2 regions of the Brevibacillus sp. AY1 genome follow, and region 1 is predicted to be linked to the other one. Evidence: predicted binding sites of a transcription regulator. Region 1 holds the regulator's gene; the other holds the start of a gene.
The links. Region 1 encodes LexA, which represses DNA repair genes until DNA is damaged. Its sites were predicted from a motif close to CGAACATATGTTCG; they were not measured.
Positions count from the first base shown of each region.

Region 2: JZI27_RS05960 (DNA polymerase IV) is a predicted target of LexA. The motif match lies at 14,595-14,608, and genes of this name have one in related genera.

Region 1 is NZ_JAFLPN010000021.1:21,900-38,293, forward strand. Features, by position in the region: gene JZI27_RS16310 (multidrug effflux MFS transporter) at 1-220, opposite strand, end outside; gene JZI27_RS16315 (MarR family winged helix-turn-helix transcriptional regulator) at 195-704, opposite strand; gene infC (translation initiation factor IF-3) at 886-1,374, shown strand; gene JZI27_RS16325 (PH domain-containing protein) at 1,371-1,838, opposite strand; gene JZI27_RS16330 (AAA family ATPase) at 2,018-2,980, shown strand; gene hflX (GTPase HflX) at 3,030-4,322, shown strand; gene JZI27_RS16340 (methionine gamma-lyase family protein) at 4,330-5,607, shown strand; gene JZI27_RS16345 (MerR family transcriptional regulator) at 5,798-6,208, shown strand; gene glnA (type I glutamate--ammonia ligase) at 6,243-7,577, shown strand; gene JZI27_RS16355 (PH domain-containing protein) at 7,871-8,248, shown strand; gene JZI27_RS16360 (SOS response-associated peptidase) at 9,349-10,026, shown strand; gene JZI27_RS16365 (LysE family translocator) at 10,182-10,820, opposite strand; gene JZI27_RS16370 (DUF456 domain-containing protein) at 11,045-11,527, shown strand; gene lexA (transcriptional repressor LexA) at 11,695-12,318, opposite strand; gene yneA (cell division suppressor protein YneA) at 12,507-12,890, shown strand; gene JZI27_RS16385 (DUF896 domain-containing protein) at 12,967-13,164, shown strand; gene crcB (fluoride efflux transporter CrcB) at 13,275-13,649, shown strand; gene JZI27_RS16395 (HelD family protein) at 13,686-15,926, shown strand; gene JZI27_RS16400 (HesB/IscA family protein) at 15,983-16,285, opposite strand.
Region 2 is NZ_JAFLPN010000004.1:37,554-53,947, reverse strand. Features, by position in the region: gene rsgA (ribosome small subunit-dependent GTPase A) at 1-557, shown strand, start outside; gene rpe (ribulose-phosphate 3-epimerase) at 551-1,198, shown strand; gene JZI27_RS06035 (RDD family protein) at 1,281-1,721, opposite strand; gene JZI27_RS06030 (transporter substrate-binding domain-containing protein) at 2,039-2,881, shown strand; gene JZI27_RS06025 (amino acid ABC transporter permease) at 2,916-3,575, shown strand; gene JZI27_RS06020 (amino acid ABC transporter ATP-binding protein) at 3,568-4,290, shown strand; gene thiT (energy-coupled thiamine transporter ThiT) at 4,435-4,995, shown strand; gene JZI27_RS06010 (hypothetical protein) at 5,210-5,386, shown strand; gene spoVM (stage V sporulation protein SpoVM) at 5,407-5,490, shown strand; gene rpmB (50S ribosomal protein L28) at 5,582-5,770, opposite strand; gene JZI27_RS05995 (Asp23/Gls24 family envelope stress response protein) at 6,022-6,387, shown strand; gene JZI27_RS05990 (DAK2 domain-containing protein) at 6,400-8,100, shown strand; gene JZI27_RS05985 (DegV family protein) at 8,121-8,975, shown strand; gene sdaAB (L-serine ammonia-lyase, iron-sulfur-dependent subunit beta) at 9,137-9,805, shown strand; gene sdaAA (L-serine ammonia-lyase, iron-sulfur-dependent, subunit alpha) at 9,845-10,732, shown strand; gene recG (ATP-dependent DNA helicase RecG) at 10,729-12,783, shown strand; gene JZI27_RS05965 (hypothetical protein) at 12,912-14,483, shown strand; gene JZI27_RS05960 (DNA polymerase IV) at 14,665-15,912, shown strand; gene JZI27_RS05955 (YhjD family protein) at 15,909-16,298, shown strand; gene JZI27_RS05950 (YolD-like family protein) at 16,295-16,394, shown strand, end outside.

The DNA of each region.
Region 1 (16,394 bases):
GTCCCACAGAAAGGCCTACCAGGCAAGCGGTCAGGCTAAGCTGAACCATCGAGGTGCTGGTCTGCATATCTTCGGACAGCAGGGGCAAAGCAGGCAAATACATATCGAGCGAAAGCGGGCCAAAAGCAACCAGTGAACCCAGGACGGAGGCCATCCATAGTCGTCTTTTTGGGTTCAATGGCTGTGGGTCATATTCAAGTTCCTTTGTTGTCAGATTCATGAAGAATGTCATACCTTTCATTCTCGATTTCAGTGGAGAGGGATTCCCGATTGTAATCCTCCATTTCGATTTGGATTTTCAGAAGCATGCTTTTAAACAGTTCTTTTTCCTCATCACTAAAATTCTCAAAACACTTCTTTTCTAAATCCCGCATGACTTCCTTGACAGCAAGTGCTGCTCGATGTCCTTTCTCGGTCAGAAAAACGCGTGAAATCCGTTGGTCTTGGGAATCAGTCTGCCGTGTCACCATTCCGGATTTTTCCATGCGGGTAAGCATCGTGGTAAGGCTGGCAGGTTTGATCAGGATATGCTCCGCTAAATCTTTCTGTATAAGTCCATCCGTCTTGGCCAATCTCAGTAAAATCGGTGGCTGCCCTGGAAAAACATCGTATTGCTGAATGAGCGTATCAACGTTACGACGATGCTGCTTTAAAACGCGCCGCATCAAAACCATCAAAGCTTGGGAATGATCATAATCTTCCACGGATTTACCTCCAGATAGTTAGCATGCTAATTAATCGCAACTATAATGGAAGCGTGCAAGCGTGTCAATACTCAGACTGCATGACAAAACATCAGGTTTTAGATGCTTCAGTAGAAGATACCTTGTATATTGGATAAAATGGATAAATGCCTTTTCAACTTGCATATAGGAGAACAAAACGATGATAAAAAATGAAAAAATTAAAGCTTTTGAAGTGCTGTTGACCGGTGTACATGGGGAAGATCTAGGTATCGTGGAGACCAAAGAGGCTCTTCGTTTAGCAAAGGAACTGGGTGTAGATTTGGTATGCCTGTCTCTTTCAACAAGTCCGCCTCCTTGCCAGTTGGTAAGCCACACTGTACTGAAGGAACAATCCATCAAAGACAAGGCGATGACCAAGAAGCTGGAAAAAGGGGCAAAAGTAAAGGAGATCCGCCTGAGTGCATATATCGAGGAGCATGACTACGATACAAAGAAAAGGCAGGCGGAGCGGATTTTGTCTGCCGGGGATGCCGTGCAATTTATTGTAAAGCTGGAGAAAAGGGAGAGCCAGGAAGCCAAGCAATTGATTGAAGTGCTGGTGCGCGATTTGAAGCATTGCGGAAAACAGGACAAAGGAATTCAGGTGAGCGGCAAACAAGTGATTGCAGTGATGAAGCCACTAGACTAGAAGGTCTTTTGATCGATCTGGAAAATGGCATTTGGACAACGCTTTTTTAGTTCCACCAGAAACAAGTCGATTTCTTTGGGTGAGATTTTGACACTGCCGAAAAAAGCTGTCCGATAGTGGATTTCGATTCCTCTCTTTGATGTCAGGAGTTTATACCCCGTGTACATATCCAGGCTGGAAGCAACCCTGGTGATGTCGGAATACCGGATGTGGCTGCGGAAAGGTCCTCCTTGTACGTAAAGATGGTCATCATACAGTGCGTACTTGATACAAAAGAAAGTCCAAAGCATAAAACCAACAGAAGCCAGATAAATCGATAGAATGATGGTCCATTCCCCTGTGGAAAAGATTCTGCCACTTGAAAGGTCGAGGCCGAGCGGTACCAGAAAAACCGCAGAAATGACCACAATGATGACCGACAATACGATGACGAAGAACGAATCGATTTTAGGTTGGAAGTGCATGGTAACATTTCGCTCCTTTGCTACCTAAATATTCCTATCCATTTTACCACAAGCAGCAATGGTGTCGGGAAGTGCTGTCTTGCTTGTTTGCTTTAAACAGCAAGGTACATCAAAAAATAGGGCAGGTTTACCTTGTTCATGAGTATACTAATGTATGACCATGAGGCAGGTGATCACAGGTGAAACCGACCGGCTATCAACCTTCAGCGGAAACTCAGGATGAGAAGGTACCGCATCGTATTCAGGTGGTATTTCACCGACCGGAGCGGGTCAAGCAACCAGAAACGTTGGCTGATCGGGTTCGGACTACGGCGCCAGGAAACGTGGCTGCCGCCTTCGAGGATTTGGAACGCCTGATCGGCTTGCAGGAAGCCAAAAAGCTGATGTACGAGATCCATGCTCTGTTGAGAATGAATAAAGAACGGGAAAAGCACCACTTAAAATTGGAAAAACAGGTATTCCATATGGTCTTCAAAGGGAATCCGGGGACTGGAAAAACGACTGTTGCACGAATTTTTGGCCGGATGTTCCGTGAAATGGGAATCTTGAGTAAAGGCCATTTGATCGAGGTAGAGCGAGCAGATCTAGTCGGAGAATTTATTGGGCATACGGCCCAGAAAACACGAGAGTTGGTAAAGAAAGCATTGGGCGGCATTCTTTTTATAGATGAGGCTTATTCACTGGCGCGAGGTGGCGAAAAGGACTTCGGTAAAGAGGCAATTGATTGCTTGACGAAAGCCCTTGAAGATCACAGTAATGACTTTATTTGTATTCTTGCTGGGTATACAGATGAAATGGAAGCCTTTCTCGAACTAAATCCCGGAATGCCTTCCCGTTTTCCGATTCACTTGAAGTTCGCGGATTACAGTGTAGAGGAATTGCTCAGGATTGCGGACAGTTTGCTGGAAGCAAAGGAATATCGGTTGTCATCTGGAGCCAAAGATAAGCTTAGACACCATTTAACACGGATGCGTGTCGATATTTTCGAAACGAACTTCAGTAATGCACGATATGTACGCAATGCCTTGGAGCAAGCAATACGAAAGCAGGCGGTGAGATTACTTGCCGTTCAGGAATTAACGCGCGAGGACATCATGACTTTACTGCCAGAGGATTTTGTCTGGTCGTCCACGTCCACGTAGAGGTTCGGGAAAAATGTGGTATGATAGGATGAAGAAAGGGCGGGATTCCGTGAACGATATGATCAAAACAAAAGAGACGGCGATAGTGGTTGGCTGTCTATTAGATAATCGGGACACAGAGCGGATGCGGCTATCCATGGAGGAGCTCCATGAATTGGCGGATACCGCTGGCGTTGAGGTACTGGATGTCATTACCCAAAACCGGGAGCGGGTAGATTCCGCCTGGTACCTGGGTACCGGGAAAATTGAAGAAATCGCGCAACGGGCAGAAGAGTTGGATGTGGATGTCATCATTTTCAACGACGAACTGTCACCCAGCCAGACACGCAATCTGGATCGGGTATTTGACTGCAAGGTGATCGACAGAACGCAGCTGATCTTGGACATTTTTGCAGGACGGGCGCAATCGCGGGAAGGGAAGATTCAGGTAGAGCTGGCACAGTACAACTACCTGCTTCCCCGCCTCGCCGGGCAAGGGAAGCAGCTTTCTCGTCTGGGCGGCGGGATCGGTACGCGTGGTCCCGGGGAAACCAAGCTGGAAAGCGACAGACGCCATATTCGCAAGCGGATCAGCGAATTGAAGCAGCAGCTCGAAGATACGGTGCGCACGCGGCAGCTGCACCGTGAGCGTCGGAAGAAAAACAACGTTTTCCAAGTGGCACTGGTAGGCTATACAAACGCAGGGAAGTCAACCTTGCTCAATCAGCTGACCGCTGCAGAAACCCTCCAGGAAGACAAGCTGTTTGCTACTTTGGATCCGACAACTCGCCAGCTTACTCTGCCGAGCGGGATGGAAGTCCTTCTGACGGATACAGTAGGCTTTATTCAAGATCTGCCCACGACATTGGTTGCGGCATTTCGTTCCACATTGGAAGGGGTAAAGGAAGCCGATCTGATCCTGCACGTCGTAGACATCAGCCACCCGGATCTGGGTATTCACATGGAGGTTGTGAACCGGATCTTGAAGGATTTGAAAGCTGAGCAAATTCCGGAGCTAGTCGTCTTTAATAAAGCAGACTTACTGACAGAAGGGACTTATTTGCCGCCAGCAGAAGCTTCGATCCTCGTATCCGCCTTACGTGAAGAGGACCAGAAAAAGCTGCTGGATCGCATCGAGGACTTTGTCATGTCTTCCTTCGACCGATTTACACTCAAGGTGCCGATAAGTCGTGGAGATATTTTATCTATGCTGCATCGTGAAGGTGTGGAGATGGAGCAGGAGTATCAGGAAGAAGAGGAGTCCTATCGGATCACGGTCCGGGTCAATCGGGATCATCCCATCTACGGACGCATTGCTCCGTTCCTCCTGGATCCACCAGAGACTGTAGAAGAGAGTTGGTAAGATTATCATGTTTCAATATTTTTCTCACGGGGAACAGCTTCGTCCCCTCGTAGCAGAAGTAGAAGCCATGATCGCAGGTCGACATAAAGAAATCGCAGAAGTCGTGGACAGCAATCAATTGAAGGTCCTGCGATCCTTTCAAAAACATGGAGTCAATGAATTCCATTTCGCTCCATCGACCGGATACGGATATGATGATTCCGGACGCTCTACATTGGAGTCCATCTATGCGGAAGTATTTGGGGGAGAGGCGGCACTCGTCCGAAATCACATTATTTCCGGCACCCATGCCATCGCTATTTCGCTGTTTGGCATCCTGCGTCCGGGAGATGAATTGCTCTACATTACAGGTAAACCGTACGATACGCTGGAAGAAGTCGTCGGTGTGCGTGGTGAGGGGCAAGGGTCTTTGAAGGACTACGGAATTGGCTACAGCTACGTGTCGTTGACAGAGGACGGGCACATTGATTTTTCCGCTGTCGCAAAGGCGATTACTCCAAAAACCAAGGTCATTGGGATACAGCGTTCACGTGGATATGCAGATCGACCTTCCTTTACCATCGAAAAGATCGAGGAAATGATCCGCTACGTGAAAGAAATCAATCCAAAGCTGATTGTTTTCGTAGACAATTGCTACGGTGAATTTACCGAACTGCTCGAGCCCTTGCAGGTTGGTGCAGACATCATGGCGGGATCGCTGATCAAAAATCCGGGTGGCGGACTCGTGAAAACAGGCGGGTACATCGTCGGACGTCAGGACCTGGTTCAACTAGCCTCCTACCGCATGGCTGCACCGGGGATCGGAGCAGAAGGGGGCGCTTCACTGTACTCTTTGCTGGAGATGTATCAAGGATTTTTCCTTGCTCCTCACGTCGTGGGAGAGGCTTTGAAGGGAGCGGTCTTTTCCTCAGCTCTGTTGGAACGGCTCGGTTTTCAAACCAATCCGCTCTGGCACGAGCCTCGTACAGATTTGATCCAGTCGGTAGCATTCGGGACGGCAGAACGCTTGATTACGTTTTGCCAAGGGATTCAGAAAGCTGCACCCGTCGATGCGCATGTGACCCCTTACCCAAGTGAAATGCCTGGCTACGCGGATCCCGTCATTATGGCTGCGGGTACATTCATACAGGGCGCCAGTATCGAATTCTCGGCAGATGGCCCCATCCGACCGCCATATCTCGGATTTGTTCAGGGAGGATTGACTTACTCCCATGTGAAAGTAGGGATTCTAACCGCTCTGAATGGCATGCTGGAAAAAGGGCTGCTTGAGCTTCCGCATGCATAAGACGTAAAGACAATAGCGATGGCCACATTTGGTTGGCTGTCGCTGTTTTTTCTTTAGTTCATGCACCATTTAATTGAATTCCAGATTTGCTAATGAATGCGTTTGCGTAATATTTTCTAACATCCATTGACAGGATTTGATGGATTGCATAGAATGAGTGATAAGAAATACCATAGAGGAGGGACAAGTCATGAGTGATGACATTCGCCGGAATATGGCCCTCTTTCCCATTGGGATCGTCATGAAGTTGACTGATCTTACTGCGAGGCAAATTCGCTATTACGAACAAAACGATCTTATCCAGCCTGCCCGCACCGAAGGGAAACAGCGCCTCTTTTCCTTTAATGACGTTGACCGTTTGTTAGAGGTTAAAGCACTGATTGAGAAGGGACTCAACATCGCAGGAATCAAACAGGTCTTGCAGTTGAATGAACCCGCCCCGGTACAGACAGAAATCACAACAACGTCCGAGACAAAACGGAAAGAGATGTCCGACAAGGAGCTGCACCAGTTGTTGAAGCAACAGATCATGTATCGCAATGCTTCGCGCTCAGGCGAGAATGCATTGATACGTGGAGAGCTTTCACGCTTTTTCCACTGATAGAAGCTGTAAATAGAGACAGGAGGAGAGAAATGTGAGCAAGTTTACAAAAGAAGACATCATGCGTCTAGCACAAGAAGAGGATGTACGTTACATCCGCCTGCAGTTTACAGACCTGATGGGATTGATTAAAAACGTAGAGATCCCACTGTCTCAGCTGCCAAAAGCATTGGACAACAAAATGATGTTCGATGGTTCGTCCATTGAAGGTTTTGTTCGTATCGAAGAATCTGACATGTACCTGGTTCCTGATCTGGATACTTGGGTTGTCTTCCCTTGGGGTACCGAGCATGGCAAGGTAGCGCGTCTGATCTGTGATATTTACATGCCGGATGGAACTCCGTTCGAGGGGGATCCTCGCTACATCCTGAAGCGCGCTCTGAAAGAAGCGGAGGATATGGGCTTTACCGCTTTCAACGTAGGTCCAGAACCAGAATTCTTCCTGTTCAAACTGGATGAAAAAGGCGAACCAACCCTTGATCTGAACGACCAAGGCGGTTACTTTGACTTTGCTCCACTCGACTCCGGTGAAAACTGTCGTCGCGATATCGTTTTGACCTTGGAAAAAATGGGCTTTGAAGTAGAAGCTTCCCACCATGAAGTAGCTCCAGGTCAACACGAGATCGACTTTAAATATGCCAATGCCCTTCAAGCGGCTGACCAAATTTTGACCTTCAAGCTGGTAGTTAAAACCATTGCTCAAAAGCACGGTCTGCATGCGACATTTATGCCAAAACCGCTGTACGGCGTAGCGGGCTCCGGAATGCACGCCAACCAATCTCTCTTCCGTGGCAAAGAAAATGTATTCTACGATGAGAAAGACGAAATGGGATTGAGCGAAACAGCGAAGCAGTACTTGGCTGGAATCCTGATGCATGCTCGCGGATTTACTGCCATCACCAACCCGCTCGTCAACTCCTACAAGCGTCTCGTTCCTGGATATGAAGCACCTTGCTATGTGGCTTGGTCTGCGAAAAACCGTTCTCCGCTCATCCGGATTCCGGCTTCCCGCGGCTTGAGCACTCGTATTGAAGTGCGCAGTCCAGACCCAGCTACCAACCCTTACTTGGCTTTGGCAGTCATGCTCCGTGCAGGTTTGGATGGCATTAAAAACAAATTGCAAGCTCCTCCTGCCATTGACCGCAACATCTATGTCATGAATGAAGAAGAGCGTGAAGAAAACGGCATTGCAAATCTGCCAGCTAGCTTGAAGGAAGCACTCGAGTGCCTCAAGGCAGACTCCGTTATTTGCGAAGCGCTGGGTGAGCACGCGCTGATCCACTTCGTCGAAGCAAAAGAAATCGAATGGGATATGTTCCGCTCGCGTGTCCATGAATGGGAACGCACGCAGTACATGACGCTGTATTAATACCTCGAACCCCTTGTGCCTGTTGGTGCAGGGGGTTTTTGGTTTGGTGTTAAAAGTTTGTACAAGTTCGATTAATGGTAAATCTGAACAGATGCTGACAGCGCCAGTTTGTCCTCGGAGGAAACGGGAGTGATTCAGAATGACCAAAAGGGTTGTAGAGCTAATCGTTATTATGATTGAGTGGTCAAAGGAAGCCGGTGCGGATCATAAAGTAGTAGTAACAACCAAAAAAGTAGGAGAATTGTTCTATTTGGAGAATATGAATGATCAAACATTCGATTGGGGGAATTACTGTGGGTTTGTTAGACGGTTTAATGGGTAACGCTTCTGAGGTTAACATAACTGATGTTCAAAAAGAGTACGCGAAAATCCTAACGAAAAATGAGAATGTTGAAAAAGCGTACAAATTAATCCGTGACATGTTCATTTTCACAAACAAGCGATTAATACTTGTAGATAAGCAAGGGATTACCGGAAGAAAGATCGAGTACCACTCCATTCCATATAAAAGTATCCATCATTTTAGCATTGAAACAGCCGGGAATTTTGATTTGGATGCGGAACTGAAAATTTGGGTTTCAGGAAGTGCATTGCCGATCCAGAAGCAGTTTAACAAAAACCTGAACATTTATGCAGTACAAAGTGTATTGGCCGAATACGTTTTGGATTAGAAAAAAACCCGCCTTCAAAATTAGGCGGGTTTTGCTTTTAGTTGATTTTTCCCGAAGACGGTAATGCGCTAAGTAATCATGAGTGTAAGCAGATGTAGGGACACAAGCTCAATTGTGATAGTGAGGTAGACCCTATAAAAGAATGGTAAAGAAAAATGAAACGAGCCATACTGCAACACTTGTTAGGCAATACCTCCAGATACTAGATGACTTTCGGGCAAATAGAAAATTGCTTCCCAAACAAATGAATAAGTAAATCAGGATAACCAAATACCCGAGGGGACTAGTACTTGGAGATCGGCTACCATCAAGTGCACCTCCGGTCATTATGACAAATATTAGAACATAAACTCCTGCGATTCCAAAGAGGATGTTCAAAGCGACAGCAGATAGCTTCATCCACAAAGGTATTCACCTCGAAAAAGTTGTTATTTGTTTGACGCGCTTTAATCAATAATGTTGTCTCATGCTACAAAACAACATCCTCAATGATGTTAAATAGGCGGTGAATCGAACGAGGATGCTGTCGCTATTCACCGGCATCGGCGAAATTGATTTGGCAGCGACCTATTGACATTATTTGAGGAAGATACCCTTGCCAGAGGAAATATCAGCGATCGAAGGAGAGAGGGTTTTATCACAATGTGTAAAAGCAATAACCCTGCAGCAGCTTCTCCGCAGGGTTTCTATTACTGTTGCTGAAAGAATCCAGCCGAGACAATTAGAATGGTCTCCTAATCACGGGAATTCTCCGTGCTCCATTGCGAAGGAGCCTCTGAGCTTGTTCCCGGTTGATTCTTACAAGTACTGAAGTATTTGTTGCGTTTTCAACGTCGAAAACGGAGAAAAACTGGCGGTACTGAGATGGACAAGGGCATCCCCACAATTTTCGATTTTTGGTATTTTGACTAGAAGAGTGGACGGTCTACAATTCTACAGAGAAATGGGGGACAAATTGTTCTCTGTAGGTGTAAGAGGAGGAGTCATTCTTGTTTAGGTCATGTTCACTTGCACGTTTTACCCGCCTCGATTGAGAGCTCATTCAAGACAAAAGTGATTTTCTATATGGAGTCGGTTAAGATATGGTTGAGGTGATGGGGATGTGTGGACGTTTTTCGCTTGTGACTGATCCGAATCAGTTGGTTCTACGCTTTGAACTGGATGACATGCCCTTCGTGTGGCAGACACGATACAACATCGCACCTGGACAACTCATACCAGCTATAATCGAGGATAAAGGGAAGCGCCGTATTGGGCACCTCCGCTGGGGATTGATTCCGACTTGGGCACAGGATCAGAAGATTGGTGGAAAAATGATTAATGCACGCGCTGAAACCTTGCATGAAAAGCCGGCTTTCCGACGCTTGCTGGAGCGAAAGCGATGTATCATTCCCGCAGACGGTTTTTATGAGTGGAAACAAACAGGACGATCCAAGCAGCCCATGCGAATCATGATGAAGAGCGGTGAACCGTTCGCATTCGCTGGTCTTTACGACACCTGGACAAGCCCGGATGGCGAGAAAGTACATACCTGTATCATTATTACGACAAGCCCGAATGCAGTAGCTGCCACGATTCATGAGCGGATGCCAGTCATTTTGCGACGAGAGGATGAGCAGATCTGGTTAAACCGCGAGATGTACGATTTGAAATTATTGCAGTCCTTAATGGTTCCATATGAAGCCGAACAAATGAAAGCATACGCAGTGCCAGCTAGCGTTGGCAGCCCCAAGAATGATGGGCCAGAGTGTATTCAAGCAATTACCGATCCCGTATAAAGGACAACTTAGTAGAACCCACCTTTACATGGGCGTGAGATGGAATAGGATTTCTTCCTTTTCCATAATTAATTGAAAAAACCAGCTTATCACGATCGATAATCTGGTTTTTGCTGCTGTATCGAAAAATCAGGGTTATCCTCTGTACTTCAAGCTCACTTTGACTCCAGCGCCACCTTTAAGCCCAGACTGATGTAAATAAAGCCGACAATTTTGTTCTTCCAAGGGCCAAGCCATTTGATTTTTTTGACCAAAACGCCAAGTGGGCGGATACTGCATGCGATGAGGGATGTATACAGCACACTAAGTCCGACGAAGATCAGACCTAAAACCATGAACTGGATAAAGGATGCTCCGCGCTCCGGATGAACAAACTGTGGGATGAAGGCCAGAAAGAATAATGCTGTTTTCGGATTAAGGACCTCTGCTACGATTGCCTGCCAGTAGGCTTTAAAAGATGTGACATCCTTCGTACCGGAGTCAGAGACTTCCTGATTGTCATCCTGCGGCTTCTCCATGATCGCGCGAATTCCCAGATAACATAAGTAAATGACCCCGGCATACTTGACGATGTTGAATGCAAGTGCTGAGTGCATCAGGATCGCGGACAGTCCCAATGCAGCAAAGAGCGTATGGATCAAATCGCCTGTGGCAATGCCCAGTCCAGCCAGAATGCCAGCTCTACGTCCACCCTGCACGGTACGAGTGATCGTAAGCAGCACAGCAGGGCCAGGGATTAAGAATAGGCCTATCACGAACGCGATGAATGTTCCCAATGTTGAAAGCTCAAACATGTTGATCTCCCCCAAAAAACGACTCTCGTTTTATGTTCTGAATCTATTTTTGCAGATGTAAAAGGAAATAATGAACCATTATCCCATGAAAACCACAGAATCCTAAGTGGTATTATCGCATAGGGCTTCCATAATAAATAGATGTTCTTTTTCTAGAAGCAGGCACAACATGCAACGAAGAAGAGGGTTGGTTCGTATACCACTAGAAGAAAGGAGTGCAATTCATGGAGATACTGCTGTGGGTTATCATCGTGGCTCTCTTCCTATTAAGCATCGCTGGAATATTCTTGCCTGTGCTTCCTGATACGGTGCTGTTGTGGGGAGGATTTTTACTTTACCACTTTTTTGTGGCGGGACCTGGAGAGGGATTGCCAGCATCCTTCTGGTGGGGCATGGTAGTGTTAAGTATACTGATGTATGGTGCGGATCTTTTGACCAATATGTATTTTGTCAAACGATACGGTGGATCGAAGTGGTCGTCGTTCGCTGCCGTTGTAGGGATCATTCTGGGGATCTTTATCTTTCCGCCATTTGGGATGATCATATTGCCGTTTGTACTGGTAGTTGTTGTGGAGCTTTTGCAAAATCAGCCTATTGAGCGAGCAGTAAAGGCAGGAGTGGGATCCCTAATCGGATTTCTCAGCAGTGCGGTAGTGAAAGTGGTCATTCAAATTGCAATGATCATCTGGTTTTTCCTCGCGATCTGAGGATGCAAATCGAATGGAGGAAAGCAAAAAGACAGCCGAGGCTGTCTTTTTTGTACGATCGGAAAGTTTAAGTGCGCTAAAGCGCTAAAAAGATTAGCGGAAGATAGTATAAGTGCAACTAAGGCTCCGCCAAAAGCTTGGCCGTAGCCAAGTTTTCTAATGTGAAATTAATGCATCAATCGATAGACACCGATCACTTTGCCCAAGATAGTTACAGTGTCCAGGATGATCGGTTCCATCGTCGAGTTTTCCGGTTGCAGGCGGAAGTGATTTTTTTCTTTGAAGAATCGCTTTACAGTCGCTTCGTCTTCTTCGGTCATAGCAACAACGATATCGCCATTGTTCGCAACACTTTGCTGGCGAACAATCACATAATCGCCGTCCAGAATACCCGCTTCAATCATACTGTTACCAGAGACTCGCAGCATATAGACCTTGTCCGCTGTGACGATGCTCTCTGGAAGTGGAAAATACTCTTCCACCTCTTCGATCGCAGTAATTGGCTGACCAGCCGTAACTTTACCGATGACAGGAACACGAACCACAAAATCTTCAAAATCGTCTTGAAAGCGATCCTCTTCGGACAATAATTCAATCGCCCTTGGCTTGGTAGGGTCGCGACGGATGAGGCCCTTTTTTTCCAGTCGTGCCAAATGGCCGTGTACAGTGGAGCTGGAGGCTAGTCCGACAGCTTCGCCAATTTCGCGGACAGACGGCGGATACCCTTTTTCACGAACTTCCTTGCGAATGAAGTCGATGATGGCTTGTTGCCGATTGGATAGTTTTGACATGAAAACACCTCTGTTTTCTCGAACATGTTTTCTATATTGTACCATGGGATCTTGCGTTCGACAAACATAAGTTCGACTTTTTTCTCGATTTGCTAGAAAAAGTTTGTCAAATGCGCTTGACATGAACAAGTGTTCGCATTTATGATGAGATCAAGAAAACAGAACGTACGTTTGCAGGAGGGTTAATCATGCATGCTACTCATTTACATAACCGATTTGCCAAAAAGGAAGTACGCCGAGTGCGATTTGGTGTTACGAGAGGACAGGCTATTCTCTTTCTCATCACTTTTTCTCTCTTTTTTTACTTGTTGACCGAACTGGTGTTTGTTTCGGTGGCAGAAGGCTCTGCAGGAAAAGAAAATGAAGCGGTAGTTGCGAGCGCTCCTTCTCTCATAGTACAAGAGGTGACAGTACGTGAGGGGGACAGCCTGTGGAAGCTGTCAGTACGATATCAGGAAGAAGCGAACATGGATGTGCAGCGATTAGTAGAAGAGATCAAGGTCATCAATGAACTGGAAGATGTCGTGATCTATCCAGGCCAGACCTTGCTGATTCCGATCCCTCAATCTTAGACGGCTCTTAGATTTGCGCTGGATAGGCTGTGTGGTATAATAGAGCGGCATACCTGCAAAGTGGGAGGAACCAGCGGTGGTAACTGACGCAGAAATCAAACGTATTAACGAGCTTTCCAAAAAATCTCGCGAAGTGGGATTGTCGGATGAAGAGAAAAGCGAGCAAAAAGCACTTCGCCAAAAATATATCGACGCTGTTAAGCTTTCGTTGCGAGCTAATTTGGATTCCATTCGTTACGTAGAAGACCTTGAAGAAAACGGTCCAAAACAGTAAGATAACAGATACCGATATTCAACAGACATCCACGCATGAGGCTTGGGTGTCTTTTTCTATGAATAATGGATCGGGCAAGGTTGTGATTCTTCACGAATGGAGGAGAAGCAATGGGGTGGCTAGCAGTAGCGGTTGGCGGTGCCGTCGGTTCGTTGTTGCGTTACGCACTGTCATTGGTGGCCAATCAACCCGGTTGGCCGTATGGAACTTGGATCGTAAACATCGTTGGATCATTTTGTATAGGCGTATTTGCGGTCTGGGGAAAGGAACGGGGAGTGCTTTCTCCGGAATTGTACCTCTTGTTCGCAACTGGCTTGATGGGAGGGTTTACGACGTTTTCCACTTTCTCACTGGAGGTTGTCACGTTTTGGATGGAGGGTCACTACAGTAAAGGGATTACCTATGGTTTGACCAGCGTGGTCGCGAGTATACTGGCGTGCGGTGCAGGGATTTGGCTGGCACGACAGTTTTCAGTGACAGTATAGCTGTCCATCAACCAAACTTTGAGAGGAGGATGACAGTTGGCTATACAGCATCGTGATTATGATCAGGAGCAAAAGAAGCTAGAGGAGACCGTTTCCATCATCGATAATGAGATTGCTCAATTACGCGAGGATATTCGGGACGCTACTGATGATTATGTGAAGCAGGTAGTGAATTTCTCCAAAGCAAAGGACCTGCGCTATTTGGAAGATCAGGGGCGAGAAAAGCCTTATTTTGGTCGAGTGGATTTCTTGAAGGATGAGGTCTATGAACTGGACTCGGTCTACATAGGAAAGCGCGGCATTGTGCGAAGTGATACATTTGACTCCATCGTGGTGGACTGGAGAGCACCGATTGCCAGTCTGTATTACTCCGGTGAAAGTAAGGATGCCTTTTACCGAATGGGTAGAGAGATTGTTCGTGGAGAAGTGAGACTGAAGCGTAATTTTGCGATTGAGCATGGAAAAATAACCGGGATCTATGACGGAGCGGTCAAAGAAACGATCAACCGGGAGATGGGACATCCTGACGAATTTTTGCAGGAGGGTTTTATCGACGAGTTTCTTGCAGCGAACTTGAATGAGACGAACGACAGTCGATTGAAGGACATTGTCGCTACGATTCAATCGGAACAAAACGATATCATTCGTGCTGAAAAAGAAAGGCCGATCGTGGTTCAGGGGGTTGCCGGTAGCGGAAAGACGACGATCGCCCTGCACCGTTTGTCTTATTTGATCTATAACTACCAGGACACCATGCTTTCGAAAAAATTCATGGTGTTTGCACCGAACCGCATGTTCTTGACGTATATCTCCGAGGTTTTGCCAGAACTCGGCGTGGATGACGTCCAACAGTCTACCTTTGTAGATTGGGCTGCTCGTCTGGTCAAACCCATCATGCCAAAAGGCTGGCGAATTACGAGCCCGGATAAGCCGTTGACGCTATTCTTTGAGGAAGATCAGAATCCAAGAGAACAGGAAATGGCGCGAAACCGTCTGAGATTCAAGGGTTCGCTGGCATGCCGTGACACTCTGGAACAGTATATACGGCATATTGTAGGGACAAGAATCCCCTTTAAAAAGCTCAGCTTCGTCTACACGAGGACCAAACAGGTTTTTGCCATTGATGGTGAGTTTATTAAACAGAGCTTTTTGGAGCTATTCTCCAACCTGCCGTACCAGCGACGGCTTGATGCCTTGCGCAAGCACCTGAAGCAGGAAATGAATAAGAAGTTTTACGCGCATTTACGTGAATTAAAAGTAGATCTGGATAAACAGGGCTTGGCTAAATTTGAGAAAATGCTCGATCAAATTCTCGATCAGTACATGACTTCGTTTCCGCGACTTGAAGTGTTTGCCTCATACCGTGAGCTGATGACTGACGAACAGCTCCTGCGCTTGCTGGCACCTGCAGACATTTCAGACGAGATCGTACACGATGTCAGTACGTCAACAATAGAGCTATTTGAACAGGAACGACTGGAAGTAGAGGATATTGCTTCGCTCCTGTACTTGCAGCATCTGATTGAAGGACTGGATAAGGCGGGACATTTTGACCATACGGTGATTGATGAAGCGCAAGATCTGAGTGCTTTGGAGATCGGGGTCATTGCCCTTATGACCAAGGGACATTCGTTAACCGTTGTCGGAGATATTGCTCAGGGGATTCACGCATATAGGGGCATTCATTCCTGGGATGAACTAACCCAGGGAATCTTTCAGCAACCCCGTGCAAGCTATTACACACTCTCTCAAAGCTATCGTTCTACTGTTGAAATTATGCGCTGTGCCAATGAGATCTTGCGCCGCATTGAATTGCCGGAAACCATTTTAGCGAAACCTGTCTTGAGACACGGTGAAATGCCATCTCTACTTACATCTTCTGCCGAAATAGAGCAGTGGAAAATGGTTGCCGATCGCGTAGAGCAGTATGTACGGGAAGGACTTCAATCGATTGCGATTGTCGCAAAGACCATTCAGGGAAGTAAAAAAGCACACAAGGCACTCAAAGAAAAGCTTCCAAATATAACCTTGCTAGGCAGTAAAGACAAGCAATATCCCGGAGGCATTACCGTCATGCCGGCCTTTTTGACCAAAGGCTTGCAATTTGATGCGGTGATCCTGCTCGATGTCCATCAATACGAAGAAAATGAATGGGATGCGAAGCTGCTTTACGTAGCGATGACGCGACCTGTCCATCGCTTGGTGTTGACTGTAAGGCAAGGAGAAAACGCGCCGTTATTGGCAGATCTGCCGGTAGATTACTATGTAAATGAGTAACCAAAAGACCCCCAGCAATGCAAAAAGGAGCTGGGGGTTTTGTCATTCGTTAGAGATTAATGATCGCCGTGGTTACCTTTGGAAGGATTGGTAATCACGAAGCCTTCTTGCGGCAGGTATAGATAATCAATCGTGATTCCATCGAGCAAAGGATCATCCTTTTTTAAAACGACGTCAATTTCTTTGTCCGTCGAAATCACAACATCGTCCTCAGTAGGCTTGTCCAAAGCTAGGCCATAATGTGCATGGTCGCCATGCGCATGTGTTATGTAAGCGCGAAGCTTTAGTTCTTTGTCTTCTTCCTGATCCAAAATGGGCTTGAGTTGCTTCGCCGCATTACGCGTGATTTTTACTTTCATGAGGCAAGTCTCCTAACTTTGATAAAGTCTCTTCTACATTTTAGCAAAGAGGTAAATGCAGATGCAATGTTGAAACTCTAGAGGGAGTCACGGAAGAGAGGGGATAGAG
Region 2 (16,394 bases), on a different contig from region 1:
TCTTGTCCAAAGCGGATCAAGCAGAGGAAGAGGAGATTGCTGAGATTGTAAAAAAATACGAGGCCATTGGCTACACGGTCATTCCTACCTCAAAGGTAGACCAGCGCGGTATTGCCGAAGTAAAAGAGCTGCTGCGCGATCGCATCTCTGTTTTTGCGGGCCAGTCGGGCGTAGGGAAATCTTCGCTGATCAATCTGCTTTTTCCAGGCATCAGTCTGCAAACAGGGGAAGTAAGCGAAAAGCTGGGACGAGGAAAGCATACGACACGCCATGTGGAGCTGATTCCACTGGAAGGCGGAGGGTATGTTGCGGATACGCCTGGCTTTAGCTCCCTTGAGTTCATGGACATGAGTGAGCAGGATTTGGCTGATTCCTTTCGTGACTTTGCTTCCTTGAGTCCAGACTGCAAATTCCGTGGATGCTTTCATATCAGCGAGCCGTCATGCGCGGTGCAGACTGCATTGGAAGCAGGAGAAGCCAGCATGGAGAGATATGAACACTACAAGCAATTTAGAGATGAGCTGAAAGAATATCAACGGAGGAACAAACCATGGTAAAAATCGCACCTTCTATCCTGTCAGCAAACTTTGCGCGATTGGGAGAAGAAATTCAGGATGTCGAACGGGGAGGGGCAGACTGGATTCACGTAGATGTCATGGACGGACATTTTGTACCTAACATTACGATTGGTCCCTTGATTGTGGATGCTATTCGCCCTGTTACGAAGCTGCCTCTCGATGTGCATTTGATGATCGAGGAGCCGGACCGCTACATTCCGCAATTCGCCAAAAGCGGAGCGGACTGGATCACGGTCCATCAGGAAGCATGCCGGCATCTGCATCGCACGATTTACCTGATCAAGGAACAAGGCGTCAAGGCAGGAGTCGTCCTGAATCCCGCGACCCCACTCGTGACGATTGAGTCGCTGCTACCTGATCTGGACATGGTGCTTTTGATGACGGTCAACCCAGGCTTTGGCGGCCAATCCTTCATTTCGTCCGTGGTACCGAAAATCAGAGAGCTGCGACGCATGCTCGATGAGAGAGGGCTTGGACATGTGGAGATCGAGATAGACGGTGGAGTCAACAAGGATACCGGCCGTCAGTGTATCGAAGCCGGAGCGACCGTTCTCGTGGCAGGAAACGCTGTTTTCAATCAACCTGACCGCGCTCAAGCGATCGCAGCGATTCGCGGCTAAATAGAATAGAGCTATGAAAAAAGGATGTCCTTCAATCAATGTTGACTGTTGGACATCCTTTTTGCGTTTATCGGGGCTTTGCTTATCCCTGAGGTGGTTTGTTGGAAGTCACGTACGTACCTGCGATCAAGTCATGAATCGAGCGCTTGTCTTCACGTGCAGCTACCATGATGGCACTGACGATGGCTCCTATTCCCAAGGTAATGCCGTAGACCAGGTACATGCCTACGAACACGCGAAGCAGCATGGTTCCGATCCCGACTTGACTGCCGTCCATTTTGACAATCCGAATGCCCAGGAGTTTCTTCCCGACTGTATACCCGAACCACAGAACCGGAAGAAGAAGGGAATAAACGGCAGAGAGTGCGTTTGTAAACCAGTCATTCTCGTCGGCTGGGGAGATCAGGTAAGAAAGAAGTGCTAGCGGTACACCAATAATAAGTCCATCTAAAAGATTGGCCCCAAGTCGACGCCAAAATCCGACCGGATTCATCTCGATCGGTTGTAAAGTTTCTGTTTCCATTGTCTGTTCGCTCCCTCTCTCATTTGATACGACAAGACAAGACTCCGCCGATTTGTCGACGGAGTCAAGTTTTGCATTTTCATTATATACACGATGGAAATGAATAACAATATTAAGAAAATGGTATTTGCATCCTTTTGCCCAGTTGTAGGGCTTAAAAAATCATGGATCTGGGCGGAAAGCTGTAAAAATAGGGCATACTATCGGAGGAACAACAGGAGTTTCCTCATTTAAGCATTGATTATAGATATCATTTTGTTGTATAAATATAAATTGTTGATTAAATTTTTTTAAAAACACTACACGGAGGTTTCATCATGAAAAACAAAAGATCCATTTTTTCTCTAGCCGTTTCTTCCTTGTTGGCAGCAGTGGTCATCGCGGGCTGCGGTACAGCAGGCAGTCCATCCGGTACTGGACAACCGGCAGAACAGCCACAGGCAGGTCAGGAAGGCACACAGCCGAGCGGTGAGAAAAAGACGCTCATCATGGCTACCTCTGCAGACTACCAGCCCTATGAATATCACGATTTGAGCAGCGGTAAGGATGAAATTGTCGGTTTTGATATCGACATTGCCAAATATATCGGACAAGAGCTGGGCTATGAAATTCAAGTCAACGACATGAATTTTGATGGACTGGTTCCGTCTTTGCAATCCAAGCGAGCAGATTTTGTGATGGCTGGAATGACCCCCAATCCGGATCGCTTGAAGAATGTGGATTTCTCGGAGATCTATCATGAGGCGAAGAACACGCTCGTTGCCAAAAAGGATAGCCAGATTACGAAGCCTGAACAGCTGGCGGGCAAAAAAGTAGCCGTACAGTTGGGCTCTATTCAAGAGACGGCCGCTAAAGATTTGGCCAAAACGGTAGAGGGTCTGCAAATCACTTCTTTGAACCGAATCGGAGAGATTGTGGAAGAAGTGAAGACGGGACGCGTGGACGCTGCGATCATCGAAGACCACGTAGCAAAAGGTTTTGTTGCGAAAAACGAAGCTCTTCAATTTACTACGATTCAAAGCGAGGAATCCAACGGAACGGCTGTTGCATTCCCGAAAGGCTCCCCATTGGTAGAAGATTTTAACCAAGTCCTCAAAAAAATGAAAGAAAACGGTGAGATGGACAAGCTGATCAACAAGTGGTTTGGTGATGGCCAATAAAATGATAATACGGTCGTAAGGGGTGGGTAAGGGCATGGATTTGGATTTTGCTCAAATCGTGCCCTATATCCCTTTTATTTTCGAAGGGATAAAGGTCACGTTACTTGTAACATTGATTTCGGTTGTACTGGGTTTTATCTGGGGCTCCATTCTTGCCCTGATCAAAATCTCCAAGCTGGGGCCGCTTAACTGGTTTGCTGTGGCGTACACCTCCGTGTTTCGCGGAACGCCGTTAATTTTGCAGCTTTCCTTTGTATACTTTGCGACACCGCAGTTGACGGGCTACATTATCTCCGCATTTGAAGCAGCTATAATCACGTTTACTCTGAATTCCGGGGCGTATATTTCCGAGACGATTCGCGGCGGGATTATGGCGGTCGACAAGGGACAGTGGGAGGCGGCAAAAGCGCTCGGCGTGCCCTATCGGAGGATGATGTTCGATATCATTTTGCCGCAGGGAGTTAAACATATCCTGCCGGCGCTGGTGAACGAAACAATCGCCTTGCTCAAGGAATCGGCGCTCGTCTCTACAATCGGTCTGGCTGATATCTTGAAGAACTCCAACGTAGTCGTAGGGACGACCTATCGATACTTCGAGCCTTTTCTCATCGCAGGGATGATCTATTACGTGATGGTAATGATCCTGACTTGGGTAGCCAGGGGCGTGGAACGGAGGATGAGAAGAAGTGATTAAGGTCGATCAGATAACCAAGTCATTCGGACAGCTGCAGGTGCTAAAAGGCATCTCTACCCAAATCGGCAAAGGCGAAGTGGTGGCGATTATCGGACCGTCCGGATCAGGCAAATCTACGCTTTTGCGCTGTATCAATCTGATGGAGGAGCCGACCAGTGGCTCCATTTTCATCAATGGACAGGAAATTACCGATCCAAAAGCAAACGTTATGAAGATCCGCCAACAGATCGGCATGGTGTTTCAGCATTTTCACTTGTTCCCGCACATGACAGTCCTGAACAATTTGACATACGCTCCTATAAAGGTGAAAGGATTGTCCAAGTCAGAGGCGGAAAAAAAGGCAAAGGAGCTGCTGGAGCGTGTAGGCTTGGCTGATAAAGCGGACGCCTATCCATCACGTCTGTCAGGCGGTCAGAAGCAGCGTGTGGCCATAGCGCGTTCACTGGTCATGGAACCGGATATCATGCTGTTCGATGAACCGACCTCCGCACTCGATCCTGAGATGGTCAAAGAGGTGCTCGAAGTGATGAAGGGCTTGGCCCACACCGGTATGACGATGGCAATCGTAACCCACGAAATGCGATTTGCCGAAGAGGTGGCGGATCGTATTCTGTTCATCGATGCCGGACGTCTGGTCGAGGAAGCGTCGCCTGCCGAATTCTTTACGCGTCCTACGAGCGAGCGGGCGAAACAGTTTTTGGAAAAGGTACGCTGAACAAAGGTCGTGTTCCCGAGTGGAGCGCGACTTTTCATTTTGACACGCACAGGCACTTGGGCTAGAATCAGGTCAGTAAGACCAGAATGTGTATGGCTTTACTCAGTTATTTCGTTTGACCAACATGAGAAGGGGTGAAGGTTTGTGGATCGGAATCGACTGCTTACATTGCTGGAGATGGCAATGATGGCGGCGCTAGCTCTGGTTTTTAGTGAAATTAAAGTCTTTACCATGCCCCAAGGAGGATCCGTATCTCTAGTCATGGTGCCGATTGCTCTTCTTGCGGTTCGTCGTGGAATAATTCCTGGTATTTTAACTGGTTTGATTGTCGGATTATTGCAGCTCTTTTTGGGTGGTTATGTGGTTCACCCGATTCAGCTTTTGCTGGATTACCCGGTTGCCTTTGCGGCTTTGGGGTTTGTCGGGATCGTGCGGATCTCTCATTTCACGAGCAAGCCAAAGCGCAATGTCGCGATCTGGGGCGCTCTTTTGGCAGGTGTGCTGGTACGCTTTGCTTGCCATTTCACTTCCGGTATCGTCTGGTTTGGCGAGTTTGCGCCTGAGGGGATGAATGTCGCCTGGTACTCGTTCGTGTACAATATCACGTACCTGCTCCCTGAAATGGTGATTTCGGGCATTGTTCTGTCGATCGTGCTCGGCACTGCGCCTCAGCTGCTGCAGCCTGCTCGCAACCGACTGGCTTAATCTCGGCCCATAGAGTGGACCTGCATATTCATCATAGGCTTTGCATATTGTATTCAGGCAGCTATCATGTTGCCTGATTTTTTTCTTTTCGGAATTCATCTGAGATCTGCATTCGTTTTTACATTTTCGTGTAGCAGGATACATGTTTATCCGACAGCGGAATATGATGTAATATGCACGTTTGGGAGAACACCTGAAGGAGGTGCGTCAAGAAATGGGATTGCGCTCCTTTCGCCTGCGACAGGGGGGCGCCTTGCGACGTGTTCTCGGGGTTGCATTGGCTGTCGGAGGGATCACCATTTTCCTGTACATGGCACCTCCGTGGGTTTGGTATAGCCTGTTATCGCTGGCACTCATGGGGGCGGGCTTGTATCTGTATCGTGGGAAGTAATTTCGGTGAGGAGGGGTAACATGCGGTTCTACACCATCAAGTTGCCGAAGTTCCTGGGTGGCATGATTCGCGCCGTCATAGAGGCATTCAACAAGAAAAAATGACGGCGTGGCACGGGCCTCCTCAAGGATGAAAGCGTCGGGAGAAATGCAAAAAAGCACCTCAAGGGTGCTTTTTTTCGCGTAGGAGAAATCACTATACGCGAGTTACGAGTCCGGATTTCAGCGCTCGGGTACTTACATAAACGCGCTTCGGTTTTCCATTTACAAGAATGCGCACTTTTTGTACGTTAACACCCCAGGTGCGGCGAGTTGCGCGCATGGAGTGGGAGCGAGCGTTTCCAGCTTTAGCAGATTTACCAGTTACAAAGCAGCGACGTGCCATTACGATCCACCTCCCTTGTTGCATCTAAACGGGATTTCCTTCGATGGGAAATACAAATACTCGACTATATTAGCATAGGAGTGCTGTCAATTGCAATACTTGACATGAGGATTTGCCCTTTACTCCTACTAGATCTACTAGCAATCGACAAAAACGCTTCATTTCTCCTATATGTTAGTGTAGAATTGGAGAAAGCATGATTACGCGAAACCTATGACGGCAATGCCGTTGAACAAAGGAGGAGTCCTTGCATGACAGTGGAATTAACCACCCCTCTGGGTAAGATCGACGTTACGGAAGATGTTATCGCACGAATTGCGGGGGGCGCCGCCATGGAGGTTTTTGGTCTAGTCGGAATGGCTTCCCGAAAAGCGTTGAAGGATGGAATCGCTGAGCTTTTGAAAAAGGATAACCTGAGCAAGGGTGTCGTTGTTCACAACCAGAATGGCGAAGTAATCTTGGACATGCATATTATCGTCAGCTATGGCGTGAAAATTTCTGAGGTAGCGGGCAATGTGCAGCGCCGCGTTCGTTATACCTTGGAGCAAACAGTTGGAATTGATGTCTCTGCCGTCAATATTTTCGTACAAGGGGTTCGTACAGACAGAGATACGTAAGGAGGAACATCAGTGGTACATACGCGTCTAGATGGCGTGCAGTTTAGCCGGATGGTCTATTTGGGAGCAAGTCTTCTGTCCGGAAACGTCAAAGTGGTAGATGGATTGAATGTGTTCCCCGTACCGGATGGCGATACGGGGACTAATATGAATTTGACGCTTACGTCTGGAGTAGAGGAGCTTTCTCGCAAAGAGTCCTCCAACATCTCGGAAGCAGCTGCTGCCTTGGCTAAAGGTCTGCTGATGGGGGCTAGAGGGAACTCAGGCGTGATCCTGTCCCAGCTGTTCCGTGGTTTCAGCAAATCGGTCAGCGGGAAAGAGGAGATCAACGCACGCCAGTTTGCAGATGCGCTCAAATCAGGAGTAGATTCTGCCTACCAGGCGGTGATGAAGCCGGTGGAAGGGACTATTCTGACGGTCGCACGGGAAGCTGCGGACATGGCTGTTCGCGTCGCCCGCACTTCGGATGACGTCCTTCACGTCATGGAGAAAACATACGATCAAGCGCAGGAAACATTATTGCGCACACCAGAAATGCTGCCTGTTTTGAAAGAGGTAGGCGTGGTCGATTCTGGTGGACAAGGCCTTTTATACATATACGAGGGATTTTTGCGCGCGCTGCGTGGAGAGACGGTGGACGAAGCCAAGAAATCACCGTCAAAGCCCGTAGATCAGGTGACTCTGGATCAACTGGTGCAGGAGCATCACAATGCGCAAATCCACATGAAAACAGAAGATATCAAGTTTGGTTATTGCACCGAATTCATGGTATGGCTCTCCAATAGCACAGAGCCGAACAAGAAGCCGTTCTCTGAAAGCTTGTTCCGCAATCAACTGGACAAGATGGGGGATTCACTGCTCGTTGTCTCAGACGACGAGGTGGTAAAGGTACATATTCATGCCGAGCATCCGGGTAATGTCATGCAGTATGCCCAGCAGTACGGCAGCCTGCATCGCATCAAAATCGAGAACATGCGTGAGCAGCACGCTAATATATTGAAAGCAGAAGAGCGCAAGGACCAGGCTCAAGGTAACGCACCTGAGCGGTTGGGAGCGCTTCCTTATGGCTTGATCGCGGTAGCAGCTGGAGACGGAATCGCGGAAATCTATCGCAGCATGGGCGTCCATGTCGTGGTCGAAGGCGGCCAGACGATGAACCCGAGCACGGAAGATTTCATGAAGGCGATTGGGGATCTGAACGCTGAGCATATCATCATTCTGCCGAATAACAGCAACATCATCATGGCTGCCCAGCAGGCTGCCGAGCTTTCAGAAGTGCCAGTCTCGGTCATTCCGAGCAAGAGCATTCCGCAGGGGATGGCTGCACTCGTTTCGTTCAATGCAAGTGCAGAGCCGAGCGCCAATGAAGCAGCGATGAGCAAAGCGATTGCGCATGTGAAGACAGGTATGGTGACCCACGCGGTACGCGATACGCGGATGGGTGATGTGGAAATTAAAGAGGGCGATTTCATCGGCATCGCAGAAAAGGAGATCGTTACCGCAGGAGCTGATCTGATGGAGAGCGCCACGACACTCTTGCTGGGGATGGTCGACGAAGACACAGAGATCGTCACGATCTTCCTGGGTGCGGATGCGACAAAGGAACAATCGGCAGCACTGGAGACCGCTTTGACGGATGTGTATCCAGAGGTGGAAGTCGAGATACTCTTTGGAGGTCAACCGCTTTATCCCTTTATCTATTCCGTAGAGTAATCGTGTGAGGAGATGCGCGTATGTCCATTGTGATTCTTACCGACAGTGCTTCTGATATTGAAGCATCTGTACGACAATCGTTGGGGATTGTGAGTGTCCCGTTGAAGGTGATGTTCGGATCAGAGACCTTCCTCGATGGCGTCACGATTTCTTCCACCGAGTTTTTTGATAAGCTGAAGCAAAGTGATGCTCTGCCTACCACTTCACAGCCTTCTCCTATCGATTTTGCCGAAGCGTACAAGGGCATCATCGATCAGCATGGGAAAGATGTACAGATCATTGTGATCACCCTGTCTGCGGCACTTTCGGGCACATATCAATCGGCGATGATTGCCAAGACGATGATGGAAGATGAAGTCGACATTACGGTGATCGACTCTCGCAAAGCCGCATTCGTGCATGGCATGATCTGTGTCGAGGCTGCCAAGGCTGCTGAGGCAGGAAAGAATAAGCAGCAAATCCTGGACATGATCGATCGTTATCTGGATGAGGTGCAGGTCTACTTCATCGTGGATACATTGGAGTTCCTGCAAAAAGGCGGCCGGATTGGACGGGCATCTGCTGTGATCGGATCACTGCTCAATATCAAGCCGATCTTGATGCTGGACCCTGCCGGTTACGTCTCGGCCTTTGACAAGGTACGGGGAACCAAAAAAGCGCTCAACCGTGTGCTTGAAACCTTGCAGGAATACGCCCAAGGGCAGCCTGTAAAGATGGCGGTCTTGCATGGCTGTGTCCCTGAGCAAGCCACTGAACTGTTGGAGCGCATCAAACAGGAGTTCCAGGTCAATGAATCGTATGTCTTAGAAATCGGTCCTGTAATCGGTACACATACGGGTCCAGGCCTCTTGGGCATCATGATGGTCAAAGAGTAGGCACGGAAGATATCGGAGAGCCTCCCTCGTTCGCAGGGGGGCTTTTGGTTTGGCTTACATCTGTCCGCTGAACACCCCAAACATATGTAGCGCTTTCATATGCTGTAGGATACAATAAAACAAGAACGTTGTACCCCTTGTGATATCAGGAGGAGAAGCGGTTGAAATACAAAAGCGTATTTGATATTATCGGCCCGATCATGGTAGGGCCTTCGAGCTCCCATACGGCAGGAGCTGCACGGATCGGCAGGGTGGCACGCAGGCTGTTCGGCAGAAAGCCGGCACTCGCTCAGGTGACGTTCTACGGATCTTTTGCAAAAACCTATCAAGGGCATGGCTCGGACGTAGCGACAATTGCAGGAATTTTAGATTTTGAGACTTCGGATTTAAGATTGAAGGATTCGTTGAACATTGCACAAAATGAAGGTATGGAAGTCATCCTGAATACCTCGGATGTTTTGACGGAGCATCCGAATACGGCGAGAGTCAGGCTCTCTGATGAGAAAGAGACGATCGAGATCGTCGGGGTATCGATTGGCGGAGGCAAGATTGAAGTGCTTGAAATCAATGGATTTACTTGCCAGCTGGGCTTTGACAGCCCGACGCTGCTGGTCTTGCATGAGGATCGTTTCGGAATGATTGCAGCGGTTGCCAAAGTGTTGACGCAGCATCGAATCAACGTAGGTCTGATGGAGGTTTCCAGGCACGACCGCGGATCGCGAGCGCTGATGGCTGTAGAGACAGATGCCGTCGTCTCGCCACAGGTCATGGAGGAAATCCGCAAGATTCCTTATATATTTGATGTTTCCCTGCTTGCTCTGGCTGATTAGCTGTGGCAACCAGGTGAAATAGAGGAGTGAATCAACAGCATGTTTCGCAATGTGGCTGAACTGGTGGAGTTGGCTGAATCCCAGGGGAAGAAAATATCCCAGGTGATGATCGAAGCAGAGATGGAAGTGTCTCAGCGCAGTCGGGATGAGATCATGCAGCAGATGTACAGCAATCTGGACGTGATGGAAAAGGCGGTCCAGCGCGGATTGACAGAAGATATCCGCTCCCATAGCGGATTGACGGGCGGAGATGCCAAGAAGCTGCAGGAATACATGAAGAACAAGCCTTTTCTCTCGGGTACGACGCTGCTGGGCGCCGTCTCGATGTCTGTCGCCGTCAATGAAGTGAACGCAGCGATGGGGACGATCGTCGCGACACCGACTGCGGGGGCCTGCGGGATTGTACCCGGTACGTTGTTCGCTGTCACGGAAAAGCTCCAGCCGACCAGAGAAGAAATGGTGAACTACTTGTTTACGGCAGGTGCTATCGGGTATTGCATCGCCAACAATGCTTTTATCTCGGGAGCGGCAGGCGGCTGTCAGGCAGAGGTAGGCTCTGCGACCGCGATGGCAGCGGCTGCGATTGTGGAGATGGCAGGTGGTACGCCTGAGCAATCGGCACAAGCGGTTGCGATTGCCTTGAAAAACATGCTGGGTCTGGTCTGTGACCCTGTAGCGGGCCTGGTGGAAGTACCTTGTGTGAAGCGAAATGCGATGGGTGCTGCGATCGCGACTGTTGCGGCTGACATGGCTCTGGCCGGGATCAAGAGCGTTGTTCCCACAGACGAAGTGATCGAAGCGATGTACCGGATCGGCTGCGCCATGCCGACTGCCTTGAAGGAAACCGCGCAGGGGGGACTTGCTGCGACCCAGACGGGCAGACAAATTGAAGCCAAGATCTTTGGCGTTCGGTTGGATACACCGTGAGCGGGGTATATGAGAAGTCCGTTTCCCTCTTGCACGGGGTGGGGGAAGAACGGGCGAAATCGTTGGCGGGGATGGGGATCGAGAGTATTGGCGACCTTCTGGAGTACTTTCCTTCCCGCTATGAAGATTACCGCGTTCGCGATTTAACGGAAATCAAGGACGGGGAGAGGGTGACGCTTGCTGGTACAGTGTACGGCGAACCCTCTGTTCGTTTTTATGGTAAAGGCAAGTCACGCATTTCTGTCAAGGTCGTGATGGATCGGGTCGTGGTGACGGCAGTCTGGTTCAACCAGACCTTCGTGAAAACCCGATTGTCGCCCGGAAAAGAAGTTCTCTTGACGGGAAAATGGGACAAGCACAAGCTGCAGATCACGGTGAGCGAGATGACGGAGGTGGATTCGGAGCGGGCAGCCAAGCGAGGCGAATTGGCTCCGGTCTACCCCCTGCGCGGAGATGTTACGCATACCTTGTTGCGCAAGCTGATCCAGCGGGCATTGCGTCAGTATGGTCGCGAAATTCCGGAGATTATGCCTTCCGAGCTTGTGGAGCGTTATCGATTGATGCCACGTGTAGAAGCCTTTCACGCCATCCATTTTCCCGAGCATGCAGAGGACGGCCGACAGGCTCGGCGTCGCATCATGTTTGAGGAGCTTTTTTTATTTCAACTTAAAATGCAGACGCTGCGGCGCATCAACCGACAGCAGACGGAAGGCATGGCACTGGCGATCCCGATGGACGAGGTACGGCAGTTCATTACGGGCTTGCCCTTTCCGCTGACGGATGCACAGAAGCGCGTGGTCAAGGAAATCCTCGACGACATGCGTGCTCCCCATGCGATGAATCGCTTGTTGCAAGGGGATGTGGGCTCGGGTAAAACCGTAGTTGCGGCTATCGCCTTGATCGCTGCTGTGAAGGCAGGATACCAGGGGGCGCTGATGGTGCCGACCGAGATCCTCGCCGAGCAGCATTTGCAATCGTTGACCAGTCTTTTGGCTCCTTATGGGATCGAGGTGGCGCTCCTCTCTGGTTCGCTGACTGCCAAAAGACGGCGTGAGGTCATTGGCTCGCTGCAGATGGGGCTGATCGATGTCGTGGTAGGTACGCATGCCTTGATCCAGGAAGATGTCTTCTTCTCCAAGCTGGGTCTGGTGATCACAGACGAACAGCATCGCTTCGGGGTAGAGCAGCGACGCATTTTGCGCAACAAAGGGCTGTCACCAGACGTGCTGTTTATGACCGCGACACCGATTCCGCGGACGCTGGCTATCACCGCTTTTGGCGATATGGACGTCTCCACGATCGATCAGATGCCAGCGGGACGCAAGCCGATCGAGACGACCTGGAAAAAGCACGACCAGTTTCCCGCTGTGCTGGAAGAGATGCGCTCAGAGCTTCGCCGTGGCAGACAGGCGTATGTCATCTGTCCATTGATCGAAGAATCGGAAAAGCTGGACGTGCAAAACGCGATCGACGTGCATGCGCAGCTCTCCCAGGTGTTCCCGGAGTTTGGTGTGGGGTTGATGCACGGTCGCTTGCCGGCCAAGGAAAAGGATGCGGTCATGCAGGCTTTTTTGGCTGGAGAACATGCGGTGCTGGTGTCTACAACCGTGGTCGAGGTCGGGGTCAATGTACCCAACGCCACCTACATGGTCATCTACGATGCGGAACGCTTTGGCCTTGCCCAGCTGCATCAGCTTCGCGGACGTGTCGGTCGCGGTTCGGAGCAGTCCTACTGCGTGCTGATCGCCGATCCCAAATCCGAGATCGGAAAAGAGCGCATGCACGTCATGTGTGAAACGACAGACGGCTTCGAGCTTTCCCAGCGCGATCTGGAGCTGCGCGGGCCGGGGGACTTTTTCGGTACGAAACAGAGTGGCTTGCCTGAATTCAAGGTGGCGGATCTTTTGAGCGACTACAAGGCGCTGGAGGTAGCCAGGCAGGAGGCTGCCAGATTGGTCGCAGAGCGCTCCTTTTGGCGAGAAGAACGCTACGGCTGGCTGCGTGATTATCTCAAGCGTGAAGGTGTGCTGGACGGAATTGTATTTGACTAGGAATGTGTGGAGAAGTCCTCCCATAAAGGTCGGGAGGGCTTTTTCTTTTTTCCTTTTCTTGTAACAAATTCAAGGAAGATTGCGTCAATAAGGGAAGAGAGATAGAAGATATCAAAGGGGGATTTTGCTTGTTCTCATTACGTTTTTTCAGAACGGGCACGTTGTTGTGCCTCACTTCTGTATTGATAGCGGGCTGCGGCTTTGGCGATTCCAGACCGCCTGCTGCAGCCTCTGAGTCAGCTTCGTCAGTGGAGTCCATTCCTGCTGTTTCGACCCCGCCGTCGGATGAGGAGGAGTGGAAGGTGGAGGAGCTGCCGTATGCGTATTCCACGATGCAGCAGAACGTCGTGATTCAGCTCAACGGAGAGCCGAGTCTGCACTCGCCGATTCGGACGATCGTCGGAATCGATGCGCAGGCTTACACGCTTTTTTTCCGTGAGCCGATGGAGCGAGCCAGTGTGGAAAAGGCCATACGGAATCACATCAAGCCGGAGCTGATCAGGGAAGGCTTGGACTATTTGGAGCCTGCCCTGCAATTTCACTGGGTTCATGATCAGCAGCTGCATGTGCTGGTCTCTTTGCCTGCAGAGAAGACGTCCGTCAGTGACTGGATGGAGTATCGCCTGCATGTAGCAGGGGCAACAACGGTGAAAGGTACTTCACTGCCTGAGGATTCGCCTGATTTTTATGCGGTTGCATTGCGGCCTGGACAGGTGTGGAAGGTAGCGGCAGACGGCAAAGAACGGGAAAAGCTGACGGACTTCACTACCTACTATGTGACGGAAATGCTGGATGCGGAAGCGCGATTTTTCTTGTTGAGCCGCAATCAGCGTTATTGCGAATGTGATGCCATCTATCCCAAGCTGTTCTCGGTGTATGACAGCAACACCGATACGATCACCCGATACCCGGTGGACTTGGCTAAACACTACAGGGGGGAAGGGAATTTTATCGCCGATCGTCGCGGCTTTTTCTACGCAAAACCAGACGATGGTGTCACCGTGCCGGAAAGTGAGTTTGCCACTGGGGTGAGGGTGGACGGCTATGTGCATGGTGCCAGCTTTAGTTTGGATCGCACACGTCTGCTGATGGCTGTCGGGGGTGCTGAGCAAAAAAAGGATCTCGATCTGATCGTCTATGATCTGGAAGCAGGAATAGAAGAACGACGTCTGCCAGGAGTCATTCGCGGTACGATACCGACCAGCGAGATGGACGGAAGTATCTTGACCATTTCTTTTGCCGATGACGGGCGGCAGGCTACTTTCTTTATGCGCAAGAATGAGCAAGAGCTGATTGAATTGCGGTACCGCTACGACTGGAAGACGGGAACCGTCAGCGACTGGAATCCGCCGGTGCCAGCAGATGCTTGGTCTGGCTATACGCAAACCGATGACGGAATGTATCAGATGTATCCCAATGCCGGTATTTTTAAAGGCTCCGAGGCAGTCTTGGAGTTCCTGGGAGATGGACTGTGGATCCCGGGGAGCCATCAGTTTGTCTACACCCAATATGAGGATAGCAGCGAAGGGCAGGTGGACACACAGTCGCTTTATATGTTTGACGCCGACCGCAAGCAGGAACGTGTGCTGAGTACGGGATTGCCGGCAAGCTCGTTTTTGATCGGGGCGAGCAAGGATGGCAATTGGCTGTATCTGTACAGCTCTCGTGATTTGGCATCACCTCCCACTCCAGCTCCATAGAACGGCTTTTCTAGCCAGTCTGCACGTGTACGTGATCGTACCTGCTGACTGGCTGTTTATTTTCACAGCAAAAAATTACCAAGCTTATTAGGCGAAAAAAGAGTATAAAAGCGAACGTTTGTTTGCTATACTAAGAACAAAAGCATAATACGAACAAACGTTCTTGTACAGGAGATGGTCTATGATGACCAAGTCGGGCAACAAGCGAATCGTCTTTCTCATCGACATGCAAAGCTTCTACGCCAGTATCGAGAAAGCAGCCAATCCGCAGCTGCGGGACCAGCCGATTGTGGTGGCTGGGGACCCTGAACGGCGCAGCGGAGTAGTGCTGGCTGCCTGCCCGATCGCCAAAACGTATGGCGTGGTCACGGCGGAAGCGCTGTGGCAGGCACAGCAAAAATGTCGGCACCTCGTCGTCGTTCGGCCGCGCATGGAAACCTATATCCGTATTTCCATGCAAATCACGCAGATCTTCGAGTCCTTTACCGACAAAGTGGAGCCGTATTCCATCGACGAGCAGTTTCTCGATGTGACGGGAAGTGTTCATCTGTTTGGAGATGTGTACCAGATGGCGGCGCAAATTCGCCAGCGCGTCTGGTTGGAGACCGGGATCAACTGCCGGGTGGGAATCGGAGAGAACAAGGTCTTGGCGAAGATGGCATGTGACAATTTTGCCAAAAAACAGGAGGCGGGGGTGTTCTGGCTAAAGAAGGAGGAGCTGGCCGAGACGCTGTGGAAGCTGCCGATTGAGAAGCTGTTCGGGGTCGGTTCGCGGATGAAGCGGCATTTTCATCGGATGGGAGTGTACGAGATCGGACAGCTGGCGGGGATGTCTCCCGCCGTCCTGACACGTCGCTGGGGAGTCAACGGCGAGGTGCTGTGGCGCACCGCACATGGCATGGATGATTCGCCTGTATCGCTTAACACCTACGATACGCAAAAAGGAATTGGTCATCACATGACGCTGCCACGCGATTATCACACAGCGGCACAGATCAAGGTGGTGCTTCTGGAGCTGTGTGAGGAGGTGTGTCGGCGGGCGCGCAGCAAGGAATTGATGGGATCGGTCGTCTCGGTAGGCTGTCGCGGCGCTGATTTGGACGCGGCCAACGGTTTTGGCCGTCAGTTGAAGCTGGAGGAGCAGACCAACGATGCGACGACGCTGTTTGAGGCGGTCTGCTGTCTGTTTGACCGCCACTGGCAGGGGACGCCTGTGCGCAGTGTCGGAGTCAATCTGGAGCAGCTGGTGCCGGACAATGTGCTCCAGCTCAATCTGTTCACGGACAATCAAAGACGGCGTTCGCTGGCTCATGCGATGGATGACATTCGCTCGAAGTACGGTCAGGATGCCATCCTGCGAGCAGCGTCCCTGCTCGGGGCTGGTCAGGCGAAGGAGCGCGCCCGCAAGATTGGAGGGCACTACAAATGACCCGCCCCGAGGAGTCAGGAAAAGAGCAGCCAGAGCCAGAGATGGATCTCGTCCGGCGCTATATCCTTTTTGGCCTTTTGTTTCGCGTCGTCATGGCGGATATGACCTCGGTGCACCGCGTCTCCCTGAAACTGTCGTACGATGGATTTTTTCAGGAGCTGTCCCGTTGGTCAGAGCGTCAGCACCATGCGATTCGCCGGCTCTTGCGTCAGCGGGGATGTTACGTGGTCAGCACCCAAAAGCAGGGGCATACCTACGTCGTTCAGTATCGCCAGCGTGGCTATTTACGCGAAGCGATCTATTCCATTGAAATCCTGCGGGCGGAATGCCAGGAGCTGATCGGGCTTTGGATGACAGGCTATCAGCAAGGAGAGGGGACAACATGAGGGAAACACGCGTATCGAAAAAGGATAATCTGTTTGTATCCAGCCGGTTTGTACTCCCTGAGCATCGGGAAATGTACGCACGCATCAAGGAACAGG